4 regions of the Dechloromonas sp. A34 genome follow, and region 2 is predicted to be linked to each of the others. Evidence: predicted binding sites of a transcription regulator. Region 2 holds the regulator's gene; each other region holds the start of a gene.

Region 1 (2,199 bases), 1.5 Mb from region 2:
CGGCTGTTCTGGTTTTCGATCCAACGCTGGCCAGCCTGCTTGAGCAACCCATTCAGTTCGACCATCCGGGACAGGAAAGGCGTCAGTTCGGCCTTGCCGATCTTTTTGTCCAATCCGCTGCGCAAGGCTTCCGCCACCATTTTCCACCCGCCGAGCAGCGGCGAGAGCGGCTCGGCCGCCAGTGTATCGAGGCGATCGACCAGAACCAGTGACTCGGCCAGATGCTCGTCGAAACGCTGGCGGAATACGGCATCGTCGAGAACCAGGTATTGCCGGGCGCTCCGCTCGATATCGACCGTACGTTCGGCCAGTTCCTGTATGGCTGCCGTCAGGTGGATGGCTTGTTCACTGCCGCGCCGACTTTCCTCGACCAGGCGCTCAACGACCATCCAGCTCCGGAGTGCTGCACCACCCAGCAGCAGAACGATCAAGGCGAAGCCCAGGAGCATGCCATGGCGAAAGGAAACTCGAATCATCCGCGTTATATATGAAGAAAGTTGGAGTGTAGACCGTAAGCGCGCGCGGCACTGAAAGCGATGCCTCCGAGATACAGCAGAAATTCACCGCAAGATTCTAAAATTATTTACATAAATTCAATAAGTTAACGAAACTGTCGCCAATTTGCGACATCCAGCAAGCAGCATACATCCACGAATTCGGCAATTGCAAAAATATTTGTCGCCAATCCCCGACGGACAAGACAGATGGACTCATGCCGGATATCAAGACATCTATATAACCATCTGTTTTTGTTTGATTTATATATTCTGGCTCGGTTATCGCTTTAGCTTTGCGAATTCAGCGTTCGACTACTTCAAAAAAGGAAGCCACATGTTCAGCAAATCGACCCCGACTATTCGCAACGACGTCATTACCCGCAAGGATGTACGCCCCGTTCTTGGGAATGGCAACAACCCAAGCACGCCCGATCTGTCGACCAAGGGTGCGCTTGAGGCCGCGGCGGAAAAGCCAGCTGAGGTCAAGTCGGAGGCGCCGGCCAATACGGAAAACGTCCTCGGCGCCCGCTTGATCGTCGGCCCCGATGTCAAGCTGAAAGGCGCAGAAATTCTCGACTGCGACACCCTGGTTGTCGAAGGGCGCGTCGAGGCCACCATGGACAGCCGGGTCATCCGGATTGCCGATCAGGGCTCATTTGCCGGCAAAGTCAGTATCGACATTGCCGAAATTCACGGCACCTTCGAGGGCGAATTAACGGCCCGTTCGCAATTAATCATTCACGCAACCGGTCGAGTCAGTGGCAAGATACGCTACGGGAAGCTCGTCATCGATGAAGGTGGTGAACTGTGTGGCGATATCAACGCCATTTCCGCTGAAAGTCGTGCCTCACATCGCTCGGCAAACGATTTCGTTCCCACCCTGAATGCCGTTGCCGGTTGAAAGCTGCGTCCTGCCAACATAGAATCCTGACATGCTTAGTGCTTCGCCTCATTATTCATCTAGCAAACCGATTCCGGGGGCTGCGTTCTCGTCGCCAGCGGTGCTCTTTCGCTCGGCGGATCTCGTTATCCGCCGGGTGGAGGATTTCCAGGAGCGCCAGGCAAGCGATCTGCTGGTGCGACGCATGTACACTTGGCGGGGCTATCGCTCCAATCCACATACAGCCCCAGTACATGAAGACCACCGCGTAACGCTGACCGCCTGGCTGGACAATGTGCTGGGCGCAACACTGACTTTGTCGCGTGATGGCGGCAATGGCTTGCTGTGTGAAGCCCTGTATCCGGAAGAGATCGCGGAGCTTCAGGCAAAAAGCCGGAGCATCTGCGAATACTCGCGGCTGGCCATCGACCCCGACTACAGTTCACCGGAACTCATGGAATCGCTTTTCCGGACGGCTTACAACTTTGCCCGGACGCATTTCGACGCTAGCGACGCCGTCGTCGAGATCAACCCGCGGCATCGCCGCTACTATGAGCGACAACTGGGCTTCACCTGCCTCGGGCCGATCCGTACTTGCCCCAGAGTCGAAGCGCCAGCCATGCTGCTCCATCGCGACTTGCGTCACCCGCTACCCGAATCAGCGGCTATCGGGCGCCGCGCGGCCTAAACCTTCGCCTCATCAGTTCGCACCAGCGCCATCGCCAGCGCGCAAAACGGCTGAATTTAAGTCGTTATAGATGGTCAACCCCCGCAGATATGATTCACTACATTGCGGGGAGAAATACCATGCGTGATCCGTTA
Region 2 (2,199 bases):
CCTTGCCGGGCACATGGACGGTAACTTCGGCCTTCTGTTTGAGTTTCTCGACAGACAGGACGACGCTCACACCGGTTACCTTGTCAAAATGGCGAACCACGGGATCCAGCTTGTTTTCCACGTACTCGCGCAAGGCGGGGGTAACTTCGATGTGGTGACCAGCGATCTGCAGATTCATGTTTTCTCCTCTCTCTACAGGGTCTTGCGTAAATTGACCGGCGGGATGTTGAGCGACTCGCGGTATTTGGCTACCGTGCGTCGGGCGACAACGATTCCCTGCTGGCCTAGTATTTCGGATAATTGACTATCCGACAAGGGCTTCTTGCCGTCCTCGGCTCCGATCAACTGCTTGATCAGAGCGCGGATGGCGGTGGCGGAACAAGCTCCGCCGGTGTCGGTAGCAACATGGCTACCGAAGAAGTATTTCAGCTCAAAAATGCCCCGCGGCGTCGCCATGTATTTCTGGCTGGTGACGCGGGAGACGGTCGATTCATGCAGGCCGAGAATGTCGGCGATTTCGCGCAACACCAGCGGCCGCATGGCGACTTCGCCATGCTCGAAAAACTGGCGCTGGCGATCGACGATGGCCTGGGTTACGCGGTGGATGGTCTCGAAGCGCTGCTGGACGTTCTTGATCAACCAGCGGGCCTCCTGCAACTGGCCGGTCAGGTTGCCATTGCCCCGGCGCTGGCGGGAGAGTATCTCGGCATACAGGCGGTTGATGCGCAGGCGGGGATAGGCATCCGGATTGATGTAGGCCGTCCACTTGTTCTTGAGCTTTTTGACGATGACGTCAGGCGTAATGTAGCGCGCCTCGACCTGGGCAAAACCGGCCCCCGGCCGCGGATTCAGACGAGTGATCAGAGCGTGCGCCGCGCGCAGCGCCTCGTCGTCGCAGCCGGTCAGGCGGCGAATCTTGACGAAATCCCGGGCGGCCAGCAACTCGAGGTGCTTTTCGACGATGGCCAGGGCCAACGGCTGTTCGGCACAGGGCTGCAGGGCCTTGAGTTGCAGGGCCAGGCATTCCTGCGGGCTGCGCGCGCCAATCCCGGTCGGATCGAAGTGCTGGATATGATGCAGGGCGATTTCGAGCTCTTCGAGCTCGATCTCGTATTCCGGCGGCAGAGTTTCAAGAAGTTCCAGCAAGGAAGCCGACAGGTAGCCGTCATCGTCGAGGGCTTCGATCAGGAAGCGGACCAGGGCACGATCGCGCTCGGTCAGCTGGGTCATGCCCAGTTGCCAGCCGAGATGATCGCGCAGGCTGATGGTGCCGGCATGAATGTCCTGGGCATCGCTATCGTCGTCCTCGTCGCGCCCGGCACCGGTAAAGGTCCCAGCATCCGAGCTCCAGCGATCGTCGTCGACATCGGAGGGGGCTGATGGCACATCCATTTCACGGTCGTCGCGGGCATCGCGCTCTTCGCGTTCGACCTTCTGTTCGCGCTCACCTTCGCTGGTCTGCGGCGAGTCGAACTGCTGAGCCGCGGTAAAGGTCTCGCTGCCACCGTCGTCGTCGCGCTCCAGCATCGGATTTTCGAGCAGATAGCGTTCGATTTCCTGCTGCATTTCCACCGTCGACAGCTGTAGCAGCTTGATCGACTGCTGCAACTGGGGGGTCAGCGCCAGATGCTGGGATAGTTTGAGTTGGAGGGCAGGTTTCATCGGTTGGGATAGGGGCGCTGCTTAACGGTCAGAGCTTGAAATGCTCGCCGAGATAAACCTTGCGGACGCTTTCATTCTCCACGATTTCGTTCGGCCGTCCAGCGGCGAGTACGCGGCCAGCGTTAATAATGTACGCATGGTCGCAAATACCGAGGGTCTCGCGGACGTTGTGGTCAGTGATCAGCACACCGATACCGCGCTCCTTGAGGAAGCGGATGATTTTCTGAATTTCCAGGACGGCGATCGGGTCGACGCCGGCAAAGGGTTCGTCGAGCAGAATGAAGCGAGGATTGGTGGCCAGCGCCCGGGCGATTTCGACCCGCCGCCGCTCACCGCCGGAGAGTGCGGCGGCGTTGACGTGGCGGACATGGCCGATATGCAGTTCGCCGAGCAGACCCTCGAGGCGGTCATTGACTTCCTCTTCGGGCAACTTGAGCAGTTCGAGGATGGCCCGGATGTTTTCCTCGACATTGAGCTTGCGGAAGACCGAGGCCTCCTGCGGCAAGTAGGAAAGACCCTGCCTGGCCCGGCTGTGCA
Region 3 (2,199 bases), 1.6 Mb from region 2:
ATCAGGCTTGGCGATTGCCGCTGATATTCACCAGGTCGCGCGCCGACTCGATCAGGCGGTCAGCGATGGCTTCCGGATTGATCTTGAAGCGACCTTCCGAAATGGCCTGCTTGATTTCCTGAATGCGCGCCGAGTTGATCGGCGGTTTCTCGCTCCCCTGCAGGCTGCCGGCCAGTTGACTCAGACTGACCGCTTCCGCCGTCGTCGCGGCCGGGGCTGGCTGGGCGGCGGGCGCCTTGGGGGCCAGGCTCGGGGTCGTTGGCTTGTATGAACTGTCGATCTTCATGATGGTCATCTCAAAACTTTAGGGCTTGAACTGATTATCGGCTGCAACGGGAGAAACTTTAATCTAATAAGATATTTCAACGCTGCCATCGGCGCGGGCCATACCGCTGACGGTTTGGCCGGAGTTAAGCCGGATTTGTGCCATCTGGCCTTCGGCAGCGTTGTTCATTGCCTTGCCTTCGCCGCTTACGGCAAATCCCGGACCTTTCGAGATGACGCGAACCGACTGCCCCTGACGAACAACCAGGGGGGCGAGCAACTGATCGCTGCGCAGCGGCTGGCCGGCGCCCAGTGAATTGCGCAGGACCTTGCCGATGGCGTTCTGCGGGTCTGTCACGACTCCGGTTGGCAGGCTGGACATGTCGCCGGAGAGCGTTGCCAGATCGGTCTCTTGAACGGACTGGCCGGCAGACAGCGCGCGCGCGGTCGTGACGTAATTGCCGGTGACGGCAATTTGTACCGGCACCAGGACATTCCAGATATTCGGCCCGAGGCAGCGGACGCCGACATGGGTCTTGCCACTCAGGCGAGCCCCCGGTGGCAGATAGGCTTCGTGGGCGGAACAGGCCGGGAGTCGGCTGAGATTGAGACTGCCCATGGTGATCTTCACTTTGCCGGGGAGGCCTTGCGTTTGCAGGCGAACAAAGCGCTCGGCGGTGTCGAGCACGATATCCGCTTCGGCCGCCAGGGTTGGTGCGGCAAGGATGGCGATAAGGATGATCAGGAGATTGCGAGGCAGCATCCGGCTATTTTGCCTGATCGATGAATGTCGTGGGGGCTTCGTCCGGCAAGTTTTGCCGAGCCGGAGCCTCTGGGTTTGCCGAAAATCGCCGGCAAACCCAGACAATTGGCTGTGGCATGGACTGTGCTTTTATTCCATCGAATCTTTGGAGCGAATGATGGCAAGCCTTGAACAGCACGTTTCCGTATTAAGCCAGGCCCTGAATCTGCGGACCCAGCGCCATCAGGTGCTGGCCTCCAATATCGCCAATGCCGATACCCCGCATTTCAAAGCGCGCGATTTCGACTTCGAGGCCGCCATGCAGCAGGCGATGAGTGGTCGAAAAGGCGTCGGCGAGGTCAATCTGGCGACCACCTCGGCCGGGCACCTCCAGGGTAGTGGCAACAGCGGTCCGGCCATCCTCAAGTTCCGGACGGAAACCCAGTCGGCGGTCGATGGTAATACGGTGGACATGGATGTCGAGCGGACCCAGATCACTGAGAACGCCATGCAGTACCAGATTCTTACCCAACTGATCAGCGATAAGTTCCGCGGCGTACGCAGCGCGCTCGCCTCGACCAATAGCTAAGGAGCCATGAATGAGCCTGTTCAACGTCTTCCAGGTTTCATCCAGCGCCATGACGGCGCAGTCGATGCGCCTCAACACCGTGGCTTCCAACCTGGCCAACGCGGACAGCATCGTTTCGTCCGACGGCAAGCCGTACCGCTCGAAACAGGTCGTCTTTGAGGCGACGCCGATGGGCAATGCCGGCGAGATGTCGAAAGGCGTCCGCGTCCGGCAGATCGTCGAGGACGCGGCCCCTCCCCGGATGGTCTATGACCCAAAGAATCCGGCGGCCGACGAAAAAGGTTACGTCGCCTTTTCTAATGTCAATGTGGTCGAGGAAATGACCAACATGATTTCCGCCTCGCGTTCGTACCAGACCAACGTCGAGGTCATGAATACCGCCAAGACCATGATGCTGCGAACCTTGCAGATCGGCCAGGGCTGAACTTAACCGGAGGCAATGATGGCCAATGTAAACAATACGGCAGCAACCAGTTCAGCGGATCTGTTCGCGGCAATCGGTGGCGGCAGCAGCACCAAGTCCACCACCAGTACCACGGCCGACATGGAGAACCGCTTCCTGACCTTGCTGATGACCCAGATCAAGAATCAGGACCCGCTCAAT
Region 4 (2,199 bases), 1.8 Mb from region 2:
GGACGCCTGCTCAGCTGCCGAATCAACGCCCGAAATAATTACCCGAAAAGAATTTGGTGCGGTGCACCAAAAAGTGGTTGACATCGATTCTCTGGTGGCTAAAATGGAGTCATGTTGCAGTGCAGCAAAATGCGGCCTGCGAAGATTACCCAACCCCAGGAGAAAACCATCATGTCGATCAAACCCGAAGATTTTGCCAAGTCCGGTGCTAACTTTGCGCTGTTCTTTGCCAACGCCACCTTTGACGGTATCGAGCGTCTGGCTCTGTTGAACCTGGCCGCTGCCCGTTCCGTGTTCGAAGTTTCGCTGTCCAACGTGACCACGCTGCTCGGTGCCAAGGATGTCCAATCCTTCGTCAATCTGCAGAAGACCCTGTCGGCCCCGTCTATCGAGAAAGGCCTTGAGTACTCGCGTAACGTGATCTCCATCGCTGCCGAAACCAAGGACAAGATCGCCAAGGAAGTCGAAGTTCAGGTTGCCGACACCAACGCCAAGGTTTCCGGCATGGTCGAGAAGGCTCTGGCTTCCGCTCCGGCTGGTTCCGAAGTCGCCGTTGCTGCCGTCAAGACCGCAATCAAGACCGCCAATGAAGCCTACGAAGGCCTGAACAAGGCTGCCAAGCAGGCTGCCGAAGTCGCCGAAGCCAGCGTTGCTGCCGCCACCCAGGCTACCCTGAAGGCTGCCAACGTGGCTGCCCCGAAGGCTGCTAAGAAGGCTGCCTGATTCTTTCGCTTTCTTGCAAAAAAGCCGAGGCTGAATGCCTCGGCTTTTTTTATTTGTATGACCCGGTTTGTTTGGTGAGTGCCGGGTTAAGCCTTTTGACGGTAACGTGCAATGCCCAAACCTGCCATGGACATCCCGAGCAGAACGAGCGACCCAGGCTCCGGCACATTTTGAGTACCGGTTTCAAAGGTTGCCGAGATATAGGGGGCGCTTGAATTCAGGTTCTGATCGACCCATGAAAACGTCACGAAATCGGACCCGAAATTCATTGATACGCCAGCCAGGGTGGTCGCAAAAGAAACTCCGGTGATACCTCCCAGGTCCAGGCTGCTCAGCTTCAGTTCGATCAGCTCGCCGCCGCAGGACATTCCGCAAAAATTGTTCAAGGACTGAATGGTGAACGTGAAATCACCGAAGTTGACTTGCTGATTGCCGAAAATGGCACCTTCTGGGCCGTTGCCGACAATGGAGCTAAAACCGGCTCCATAGCTGATTCCAGAATGCAGCAAATCAGTGTTTACTGTGTCGCCGATCAAGCCGGCGTTGGCAGCGCCAGAGATGCCGATCGACAGTAGAAGCGCCAATAGAGACTTTTTCATTTTTTTCCCCCTGAGATAAAACTATTGATTGTGCCAATGATAAGCAATACGTATGCCATTTCGTTTTGCACAGAGCGTGTTGTTTGTTGTTTTTAAAATTTATATATATATCAATATATTGCGTTGCGATTTTGTTGGCTTTGATGTTTTTTTGTCTTATAAACCCAAAAAACTGCAACGGCTCAGGGTAATAGTGTAAAAAAAACCGACACCTACCATTATTCGCCGACCCATTAAAGAGTGACAAATTTGGTGGGTGTGAGGAATTTGGCTACGTCAAACGAGCTGGCGCAAGCTAGTTACGGCTCGGTGCGTTGCTGCTTGGCCATACTGGTGCCAAGACTCGCCGCCCTCTCGGGAGGCGGTTTCCGAAAGGGCAGGTTTCGAGGAGTCGCTTTACTTTCGGCTCGCCCTGACCAGCTTGCCTTTGCCGCCCCGGTTGCCGCGGCAGATATCGAGGCGCTCCCCCTTGAGCTTGCCGGCGACTCCGTCGATGACGGGCAGGATGTCTTCCAGCGCCGTTTTGCCGGGATCGGCATCGATCAGCTTCAGGCCGCGGCCCTTGGGCAGCAGGCGGATTTCCTCGACGCTGAAGACCAGCGCCCGGCCATCCTTGGTGATGCAGGCAATTTCGCCTTCCGGCGCCGGTGCGAAAACGACCGGCAGTTCGTCGTCGGGCAGCGTCATGAAGGCCTTGCCGGCCTTGCCGCGCGACAGGAAGTCGCTGCCCTGGCAGCGGAAACCGTAGCCGCCGCTGGCCGCAACCAGATAGCGGGCGTCGTTCTTGATCGCCATGGCGAGACAGGGTTTGCCGCCGTCCTGGAAGTCGGCCAGCGACGTGGCCGGGATGCCGTCGCCCTTGCCGCCGGGAATGTCG

What was found. The regulator sigma-54, encoded in region 2, starts transcription at its own class of promoters, with help from an activator protein. The targets are predictions, from matches to a motif close to TGGCACGCTTNCTGCTNA.
Region 1: NQE15_RS16170 (bactofilin family protein) is a predicted target of sigma-54. The motif match lies at 769-786, and genes of this name have one in related genera.
Region 3: flgB (flagellar basal body rod protein FlgB) is a predicted target of sigma-54. The motif match lies at 1,140-1,157, and genes of this name have one in related genera.
Region 4: NQE15_RS14525 (PEP-CTERM sorting domain-containing protein) is a predicted target of sigma-54. The motif match lies at 1,363-1,380, and genes of this name have one in related genera.

The regions. Positions count from the first base shown of each region.
Region 1 covers NZ_CP102486.1:3,232,799-3,234,997, forward strand. Annotated here, with positions in the region: gene NQE15_RS16165 (HAMP domain-containing sensor histidine kinase) at 1-476, opposite strand, end outside; gene NQE15_RS16170 (bactofilin family protein) at 832-1,398, shown strand; gene NQE15_RS16175 (N-acyl amino acid synthase FeeM domain-containing protein) at 1,430-2,065, shown strand; gene NQE15_RS16180 (VOC family protein) at 2,185-2,199, shown strand, end outside.
Region 2 covers NZ_CP102486.1:4,712,972-4,715,170, forward strand. Annotated here, with positions in the region: gene hpf (ribosome hibernation-promoting factor, HPF/YfiA family) at 1-178, opposite strand, end outside; gene NQE15_RS23480 (RNA polymerase factor sigma-54) at 193-1,662, opposite strand; gene lptB (LPS export ABC transporter ATP-binding protein) at 1,691-2,199, opposite strand, start outside.
Region 3 covers NZ_CP102486.1:1,533,564-1,535,762, forward strand. Annotated here, with positions in the region: gene NQE15_RS07685 (flagella synthesis protein FlgN) at 1-2, opposite strand, end outside; gene flgM (flagellar biosynthesis anti-sigma factor FlgM) at 2-295, opposite strand; gene flgA (flagellar basal body P-ring formation chaperone FlgA) at 350-1,027, opposite strand; gene flgB (flagellar basal body rod protein FlgB) at 1,185-1,595, shown strand; gene flgC (flagellar basal body rod protein FlgC) at 1,606-2,019, shown strand; gene NQE15_RS07710 (flagellar hook assembly protein FlgD) at 2,038-2,199, shown strand, end outside.
Region 4 covers NZ_CP102486.1:2,900,499-2,902,697, forward strand. Annotated here, with positions in the region: gene NQE15_RS14515 (NAD-dependent deacylase) at 1-38, shown strand, start outside; gene NQE15_RS14520 (phasin family protein) at 172-723, shown strand; gene NQE15_RS14525 (PEP-CTERM sorting domain-containing protein) at 810-1,322, opposite strand; gene parC (DNA topoisomerase IV subunit A) at 1,719-2,199, opposite strand, start outside.